DNA from 4 places in the Pseudoalteromonas sp. Hal040 genome. Region 1 is predicted to be linked to each of the others. Evidence: predicted binding sites of a transcription regulator. Region 1 holds the regulator's gene; each other region holds the start of a gene.
The links. The regulator LexA, encoded in region 1, represses DNA repair genes until DNA is damaged. The targets are predictions, from matches to a motif close to TACTGTATNNNNATACAGTA.
Positions count from the first base shown of each region.

Region 2: a site for LexA is predicted at 720-739, ahead of P4S60_RS05885 (SulA-like leucine-rich domain-containing protein). Genes of this name have one in related genera too.
Region 3: a site for LexA is predicted at 1,293-1,312, ahead of uvrD (DNA helicase II). Genes of this name have one in related genera too.
Region 4: a site for LexA is predicted at 1,163-1,182, ahead of P4S60_RS09450 (LexA family protein). Genes of this name have one in related genera too.

Region 1 covers NZ_JARLUU010000001.1:3,360,038-3,362,248, forward strand. The annotation lists gene coxB (cytochrome c oxidase subunit II) at 1-33, opposite strand, end outside; gene lexA (transcriptional repressor LexA) at 475-1,092, opposite strand; gene P4S60_RS15645 (PaaI family thioesterase) at 1,253-1,690, shown strand; gene P4S60_RS15650 (hypothetical protein) at 1,698-2,078, opposite strand.
Region 2 covers NZ_JARLUU010000001.1:1,299,860-1,302,070, reverse strand. The annotation lists gene P4S60_RS05890 (S9 family peptidase) at 1-459, shown strand, start outside; gene P4S60_RS05885 (SulA-like leucine-rich domain-containing protein) at 763-1,200, shown strand; gene P4S60_RS05880 (YchJ family protein) at 1,241-1,720, shown strand; gene P4S60_RS05875 (alpha/beta hydrolase) at 1,752-2,211, opposite strand, start outside.
Region 3 covers NZ_JARLUU010000001.1:10,759-12,969, forward strand. The annotation lists gene uvrD (DNA helicase II) at 1-1,228, opposite strand, end outside; gene P4S60_RS00040 (hypothetical protein) at 1,488-1,712, shown strand; gene P4S60_RS00045 (YacL family protein) at 1,835-2,203, shown strand.
Region 4 covers NZ_JARLUU010000001.1:2,074,457-2,076,667, forward strand. The annotation lists partial or broken gene P4S60_RS09440 (PIN-like domain-containing protein) at 1-60, shown strand, start outside; gene P4S60_RS09445 (hypothetical protein) at 33-689, shown strand; gene P4S60_RS09450 (LexA family protein) at 735-1,145, opposite strand.

The DNA of each region.
Region 1 (2,211 bases):
TATAAGCCACAAGGCGTAACGCAGTTTACCCATGTGACGGCTCCTTTAAATGCTATTGCAAGACGCAAAGCGAAAAGGCGTTACAGCAAGGTGCCCATTCGTATTTTTATTGTTTAGAGCGAATTCGTATCATCACGACGCAATGAAATGATACAAGCCCGTTGTATAACTCCCTGACACGTTTAGGTGTGTCAATTTCGTAAATAGGTGTTAATACAATGTACTAACCAATTAGTTAAAAAATGAGCAATAAGCAAGTTTTAGTGATAATAAATGTTTATTTTGGTGCAAAAATAACAACTATAATCAGCGCGTTATTTAATGTTTAGGCGTACAAACAAAATACAAAAAGAGAGGGAAACTGCGCCATATAAGGCTTTAAATGATGAGTAAGGATTCACAAATCCTAATTAAGTAGCAAAATTTCGATGGTGCACCAAATTAAGTCAATTTAATGCACCAAGTTGGGAACACTTACATCCAGTCAGCGTTTCGAATAACCCCTACCGCTAATCCTTCGATATTGAACGATTCGTGCTCTAGGTCAACTTCAATAGGTGAAAACTCTTCGTTCTCAGCGTGTAAAAATACTTTTCGGCCAGCTTTTTCTAAACGCTTAACAGTCACGTCTTCATCAACTCGTGCAACAACAACTTGCCCATTTTCAGCAACTTGTGTTCTATGTACTGCAAGCAAATCACCGTCCATGATGCCAATGTCTTTCATACTCATGCCATTTACACGCAGTAAGAAATCAGCGGCAGGCTTAAATAACGACGGATCAACTTGGCAATGGCTTTCAACATGCTCTTGGGCCAAAATAGGTTCGCCCGCTGCAACACGGCCAATTAAAGGTAAACCTAATTGCTCTGGTTCATCTTCTTCGATTAATTGAATACCACGACTCGCCCCAGGCTTCATTTTGATCATGCCTTTTTTTGCCAGTGCTTTTAGGTGCTCTTCAGCGGCATTGGCACTTTTAAAACCCAATGTTTGAGCTATTTCAGCACGCGTTGGTGGCATGCCTGTATCTTTAATAAAGACTTTAATGAGTTCTAAAATTTGCGATTGGCGTTTAGTTAATGGGCGCATACAACTGGTTTTCCATACAGTACATTTAACTGTGAGTATATACAGTTATCTGAAAATCGCAAATTTAATTAACACAGTCATATTGCTACAAAACTTACATTGAACCTCACTCTAAGATGCCATAAGGTATTAGCTTTAATTAGCAGGCTAAGGAAACACAATGAGCATTTGGCACCACCCAATCACGCTAGAGCTATGTAAAGAATTGGAGCAAGGGATCACCGGGCAAGGCACTTTAATGAAAACCATGGGCATTGAAGTGACGGAAATTGGCGATGACTATTTAGTGGCGACGATGCCTGCCATCCCAGAACATCATAATCCTATGGGCATGGTACATGGCGGAGCAAACGTTGTGTTAGCCGAGACAGTGGCAAGCTATGCAGCCAACTTTGTGGTTGATTTCAATAAATTCTACGCTGTTGGCCAAGAGATTAATGCCAACCATATGAAAGCATCACGTAAGGGAGTTTTAACTGCAACGGCTAGACCGCTGCATTTAGGAAAGCGCACCTCTGTTTGGGATATTAAAATTACCAATGCCGCAGGAGAGCTATGCTGCGTATCAAGAATGACCGCGACGGTAGTAGAGCGCTAAATTCGACCTATTTTTCAACAGGATAAATAGTAATTTCAATCCCTGCGCCAATTGCTGAGATACGTAACAAGGTATCGGCATGCAGGGGTTGATTAAAGCATTTTGGCGAATTACCTGATTCAAAACCTATATCAAATGTTCGTTTTGAGCACGATAACCACTGTTTTAATGCATTGCGCGAGCAAGACTCAATAAGCTCGCAAAGCTGGTTAATCGCTTTATCTGGAGAGCTGATATCTGCGGTTGCTTCAATCCGTGCTAGTTGGCGGTATTCATCTTGGTCATAATGTAAAACCATGGCGTTTTTCTTCAAATCAGCAACAAGCGCACTAATATCGTGCTTTGATTCAAGCTCCAGATCTACATTTAAAAATTGAATTTCCGACATACTCTCGTTTTTACCCTCTATTGATATCGACTGAAACTTTAACTCAGTTTTGTATATATACCAAATCTAGAATACAGTTAATGCGACATTATGCCGCATTGGCAATACAGTTAAACAACTTAAAATAGCACCC
Region 2 (2,211 bases), 2.1 Mb from region 1:
GCTGACAAAATTGGCATCATAGGGGGTAGTTACGGTGGCTTTATGACCGCCGCCGCACTTGCCTTTGAACCTGAAGAGTTCAAAGTAGGTATCAACATCTTTGGTGTAACAAACTGGGTTAGAACCTTAAACTCGATTCCACCATGGTGGGAAAGCTTTAAAAAGGCGCTGTATGACGAAATGGGCGACCCTGCTACAGACGGTGAACGTCACCGTGCAATTTCGCCACTATTTCATGCTAAAAACATCACCAAGCCATTAATGGTGATCCAAGGTGCTAACGACCCTCGCGTTTTACAAGTTGAAAGCGATGAGCTCGTTGCCGCAGTGAAAGCAAATGGTGTGCCTGTCGAATATGTATTATTTGATGATGAAGGCCATGGTTTTACTAAAAAGGAAAACCGCATAAAAGCTTCAAACGCATATCTTGAGTTTTTAAATACTTATTTAGATAAGTAGCAAGATTGCAAAGATAAAGAGCCGGTATTTATACCGGCTTTTTTATGCAAAACACTTGTATAGAAGAAAAATGTAGCGTCTTATACAGTACTGTACAAAACACTGTATGAGTTAGATGCTAAATTTTTTAGCTTTTTCATTCTGCAATCCAAAACCATAACTAAATGTTTAATAAGAACTAAATTATTTTAATTAAAATAAAACTGAATCATTGGTTAAAAAATAGCAAAAAAGTACTTGCGCAAAAACACTGTATAAACTACTGTATACACATACTGTATAAACAACCAGTGAGTGAAAGTTATGTTACAGCCAATTACCTTAAGAACAGTTAAAAGCTACCAACAAGATAACGACAAAGCGTCTGTTAATTTAATTCAAATTGAAGACGAAATATCAGCAACCTTTGAGCTATTAAAAGTATTACATCATTACAATAGCCAAAATGCATGGACACTATTAATTGCCCCTGATCATGTTCCTAGCAAAGCATTATTAGATTCGTGTTCAATTGATACCAGCAAACTACTTGTGATCAGACAAAAGCATTTAGTAAACCTTGAGTACGTACTTAGCTCAGCATTACATAACGGTAACTTTGCTGCTGTGATCACATGGACAGATATTGTAAACAATCATCAACTTGATTCGATGAACTTAAACCTTGATCAGGCATCAGCTAAGTTTTATTGCTTTACAAAAAGCGCTCAATTAAACAATTTAGTACCGCAGCCACAATAGGCTTGTTAAAATAACAATTTACATTTTTAGGTAAGTTGTTATGACATCACTCACACACTCCCTTTGTCCTTGTGGCAGCGAATCGACTTACGAGCTTTGCTGCCAGCCTTTTCATACCGGTGCAAGCCAAGCTGATACCCCAGAGCAACTTATGCGTTCTCGTTTTAGTGCATACGCGCTAAAAGATGCAAAATATGTATTTAGTACTTATGCACAAAGCCAACAAGCCGCGAACCCGGTTCGCGAAATTAAAGATTTTGCTAATAGCTGCCGTTTTACCAAACTCAGTGTTTTAGAGACTGAACATAACGAGCAAGAAGGCTTTGTAGAATTTAAAGCAAATTACTTTTACCAAAACTTGTATTGTGAGTTACACGAAAAGTCGCGTTTTATTAAAGAAGATGGCTTATGGCGTTACCTAGATGGCGATATAACACCAGTTGCAGATATTAAAATTGGCCGTAATGATGAATGCCCTTGTGGTAGCGGCAAAAAATATAAAAAGTGTCACGCTCTTTAATTGCTCTTATACCAATCCGCTTACTTAAGTATTATTGCGGGTTGGTATTAGTCTGGTAAATCCAGTCTAAGGCTTGGGTAATCGTTGTTGGGAATGCAGTTGCATGGCGTGCCTGAGGGATAACAAATAAATTCGTTGTAACCAGCGCGCCACTTTGTTTATTAATTTTAGCTGCTAATTGCCTTGCGCCCGACACCATTTGTTCACCTTCGCTTTCTTCAAGTTCACCCACTGCGATGTAAACTTTTGTTGTGATGGCAGCTGGTTTTACAGCCATAGCTAATATTGAGTTTTCTTTAAACCACACAGAAGGACTGCCGATAATATAATTTGAAAAAAGCGAAGGCTCAGTAAATAAAGTATAGGCTGCAAATAAACCGCCAAGCGAGTTACCGACTAACGTGCTTTTTTGGGTTGTTCTGAAGTCAGCCTCAATATAAGGTAATACGGTATGTTTTAGGTAATTTAGATACTGACTTGCTCCGCCAGTT
Region 3 (2,211 bases), 3.3 Mb from region 1:
TAATAACGCGCTCGAAAGCGGCATCATCTTGACGGTTACCCACTAAACGTAAATACGAAAGTGCATCTTTGATCTCTTGACGTTCGAAGAAGCGCATACCGCCGTAAATACGGTATTTTAAACCTTCTTGTAGCATCGCTTCCTCGAGTACACGAGATTGCGCGTTGTTACGGTATAAAATCGCGGCATCTTGTAATGCATTACCTGCATTTAGCCAACTACGTAGTTTGCTGCTGACAAAGCGCGCTTCGTCTAATTCATTAAACGCGGCGTAAACAGAAATAGGCTCACCATCATTGCCGTCTGTCCACAGGCTTTTACCCATGCGTTCAGCATTGTTTCTGATCAGCGCATTTGATGCTTTTAAGATTGTTGCCGTTGAACGGTAATTTTGTTCAAGGCGAATGGTTTCGGCTTCGAAGTCAGTTAAAAAGCGTTTGATATTCTCAATTTTTGCGCCACGCCAGCCATAGATACTTTGATCATCATCACCTACGATCATAATACTGTTGGTGTTACCTGCGAGTAATTTTAACCAAGCGTACTGGATTGTATTGGTATCCTGGAACTCGTCTACCAGCATGTGGGCAAAACGCTGTTGATAGTGACGTAAAAGTGTTGGGTGGTTCTTAAGAACTTCGTAGCAGCGCAGCAGTATTTCTGCAAAGTCGACTAAACCTGCACGGTCACAAGCCTCTTGATATGCAGCATAGACTTTTAGCATCATTTGCTCATTAATATCGTAGGCTTGAATGTCTTTAGGGCGCAGACCTTCATCTTTTTTCGCGCTGATATACCAACCAAATTGTTTTGCTGGCCACTTTTTATCATCGATGTTCATCGCTTTGAGTAAGCGTTTGATCATACGTTGTTGATCGTCAGAATCTAAGATTTGAAAGCTTTCAGGCAAGTTCGCTTCACGGTGATGGGCGCGTAAAATACGATGAGATAAGCCGTGGAAGGTACCAATCCACATACCACCAACCGGTGCTTTTAAGGTTTCTTCTACACGGGTACGCATTTCTTTCGCGGCTTTGTTAGTGAAGGTTACCGCAAAGATACTGTATGCAGAAGCTTGCTCAACTTGCATGAGCCATGCGATGCGATGAACAAGTACTCGAGTTTTACCAGAACCTGCACCTGCAAGTACTAGCATATTTTGCAATGGGGCTGCGACTGCATCCCGTTGTTTGTCATTTAAGCCATCGAGTAATTCAGAAACGTCCATCGTTACGCCTTTTCAATCTATAATGGGTGGAGTATAACAGGTGTTTATGCAAGGCTAAATAAAATACTGTTTTTATAAACAGCTATTTGGGCAAGTCATTAAAATTGCGATATGAAAATTGTGAATTTGACCGATTTTTAGCAAAAAAAACTAAAATCAAAATAACGTAACTTTTTAACGCTTTGATTTGTAAGCTATAATAAGTTGGCATAAAGTGTGTTTACTAAATGTATAATCATTAAAAACTACAGAGGTTAGTATGGCAGAGCAAGGTTCTGGCGGTAATGTAATCGCAGCAATATGTAATATCTTTTTTCCTGGTTTAGGACAATTGGTACAAGGTCGTTTAATGGCGGCTATTGCATTCTTTTTAGCATGGGTTATTAGTGGTGCACTAATTTATGTTGCAGTTGGCTTTATTTTACTGCCAATCGTATACCTATGGGCGATTATTGATGCTGCGCGCTTCAAATCGCGAGTCTAGCTATTTTAAATAGCACAAACACGAGCGCCACGTTGGCGCTCGTGTTGCTATAAGGCTACAAAACTCGCCACGTTTAGCTGTAATCGGTATAATTAGCAAATAACGTATTACGAGTACCCTCCATGGAATATCAATTTATCCGCGATCCTATTAGCGGTTTACGCATTAAAATCTCCTCTGAGCATGCAGTTATTGGCCGTTGGCTAAATGAAGAAGTCGGCAAAGAAAAAATCGCGATGGTGCAAGCGTTGATCTCTGCGGTTAAGAGCAGTCATGAGCCTTTAACCTTACAGGGTCAAGAAATTGATTTGATCTTAAGTAAAGACGAAGCGCTATTCGAAGCTCATGCATTACATCAAGACAACGAAGACTTAGTTGCCTACCAAGATGATGATTTAATGCTTGAAGAAGAAGGCCTGTGCAGTGGCTGTGGTTTTGAAGACTTTGTTGATTTAATTGAATCTTGGCAAGAATTTACACAAGGCCGATAAGCAGACAC
Region 4 (2,211 bases), 1.3 Mb from region 1:
GTTTTAGTAACTGGAGATGTCAAAGAGGATTGGTGGTTAAAAAAAGAGGCAAAAATCTAAATGCTAGATTGGAACTCCTTGACGAAATTTATTCAAAGTCACCAGAGCTACAATCATTTTATATGTATGATACTTCTAGCTTTTTAAGAAATGCAAAAACTTATCTGGATTTAGACATAAGTGAAGATACTATTGAACAAACCAATGATCTGATACGAGTAAATAATAAAAAGACTAACTTTTATGATAAAAAAGATGGGTTAGCAGACTTTATTGAGATAGTTAAGTTTTTAAGTAATAAATTTGATGATCTAAAAGTATATATTCATTCAAGTGTTGAATTGATACCTCCTATACTCATTCCTGAATTTGTTCCATTTTTAGTAATAAGTGAAATATTTGGGAATGCTAGTCAGCATAGCAGTGATAAAGTGTTGCAAATAACAGCATCTCTCGTAGCTGACAGTCACATAGACATTACTTTCCGTAACAAGGTTAAAATTTTTTCTAGCGATGACAAATCAGGAACTTGGACAAAAGAAAATAGTCAAAAAGATCCTGCTCGAGGCCATGGGCTAAGAGCAATTACAAACGAGTTAAAAAGTATTGGCGCGATGACCTATTCAACTTTCGATGATTATCATTATTCATTAACTATAAGATTCCCTTGGAAGCTTTTAATAAAATAAGTACATTTACTTACCTAAGTACATATAAATCTAGTATGGACTTCTTTATTTTACACTAAGAAACTCCATACAAGGCTTATGAAGTCTTATACTCCTAGTTACCACTCCTTCTAAACAGAAATCATCCTCTGGTGAAACATACACTGGTTTAAATTCATCAGAGGCAGATAACAGCAACCGGCTATCTTTATCTATGATCTTGCATACAAAGCACCCGTTGTAACTCGCAACAACAATATCACCTGTACTTGCATCCACCGCCCTATCAACTAACAGTAAGTCACCATCGAATATTCCTACTCCCTGCATAGACTGCCCAGAAGCCATTCCAATAAAGGTAGCATCGGGGTGCTTTATTAAGAGCTGATCAAGCGAAAGGCCTAGTTCTTTGTATTGAGCTGCAGGAGACTCAAAACCTGTAATACCAGCTTCGATATAAATTGGGATAACAAACATAAGTAACAAAACAAAAATACTGTACATAAATACAGTATAGTGAAAAATTTAAGTGTCTGAAAGTGAATTTTGAAGTCGCTTGAACTTAGACTTACACAATTAGATTTTCTAATATGTTGTTTAGGAAGGGCTTTATAAAAAACTGAGAATTGCATTTGTAATAAGCACTCTAACCGCTTGATTTTACAAAAGTATAAAAATGAGAAAAAATGCACTTTTTACTGTGTAAAAAAACAGTGGTTAATTTTTAATGTTACGTAGTTTCAATAGGTTAACTTAATTTTGAAGAAAATCATGGGGTGTCAGGGGTCGCAGGTTCAAATCCTGCTATGCCGACCATTTTTCTACACTCTATTCAATAAGTTACTTAACTTATCTATTTATTTTATCGCACCTTAAACATACATTCCTTTATTCATATCGTACATTTATCGCACCATATTAATCTAAACTTATTTTCTCATTTTTTGGGATATTAGGTGTTGATTGGGGGGATATATAGTAAGACAGCTAATGGCACCTCAGTTAGCCTTATAAGTTTTCACTTGCCACCGATACGATGGAGTGACGAATTAAAACAGTGTTCCAATTGTTCATAAATCATCAGATTTTTTTCAATATAGTCGTTCACCATTTCAATGAAGCTTTCAATTTCCTCTTTGTCATATGGTATCACAATAATTTTGGTGATCACCCTATGATTGATTTCGTTTAACCATTTGATCCTATCGAGCTTTTCGCTGAGATCCAATTCCTTATCCCACAAATAAACACGAACAGACACAGTTAATGAGTGAGCTAACATTCGAAAAAAGTCGCATCTTTCACTGTCAGATAGCGATTCTAATTTATCGATGAAACTATTGAGCTTAATACCAATCTCCTTTTGAGAACAGCGCCATTACTATTAGGCGCACAAATTCTTGGCTAAATCAGCGACGGAGAAGCAAACGCCGACTGTTTTCTCCTTTTTTAATTTCTTGTTATGTTTGAAAATCACTAATATATGTTCTTTTGATTTCATAATAGAATTGCCGAATCCAAAACAGCAACCTTTTTAAAAGGT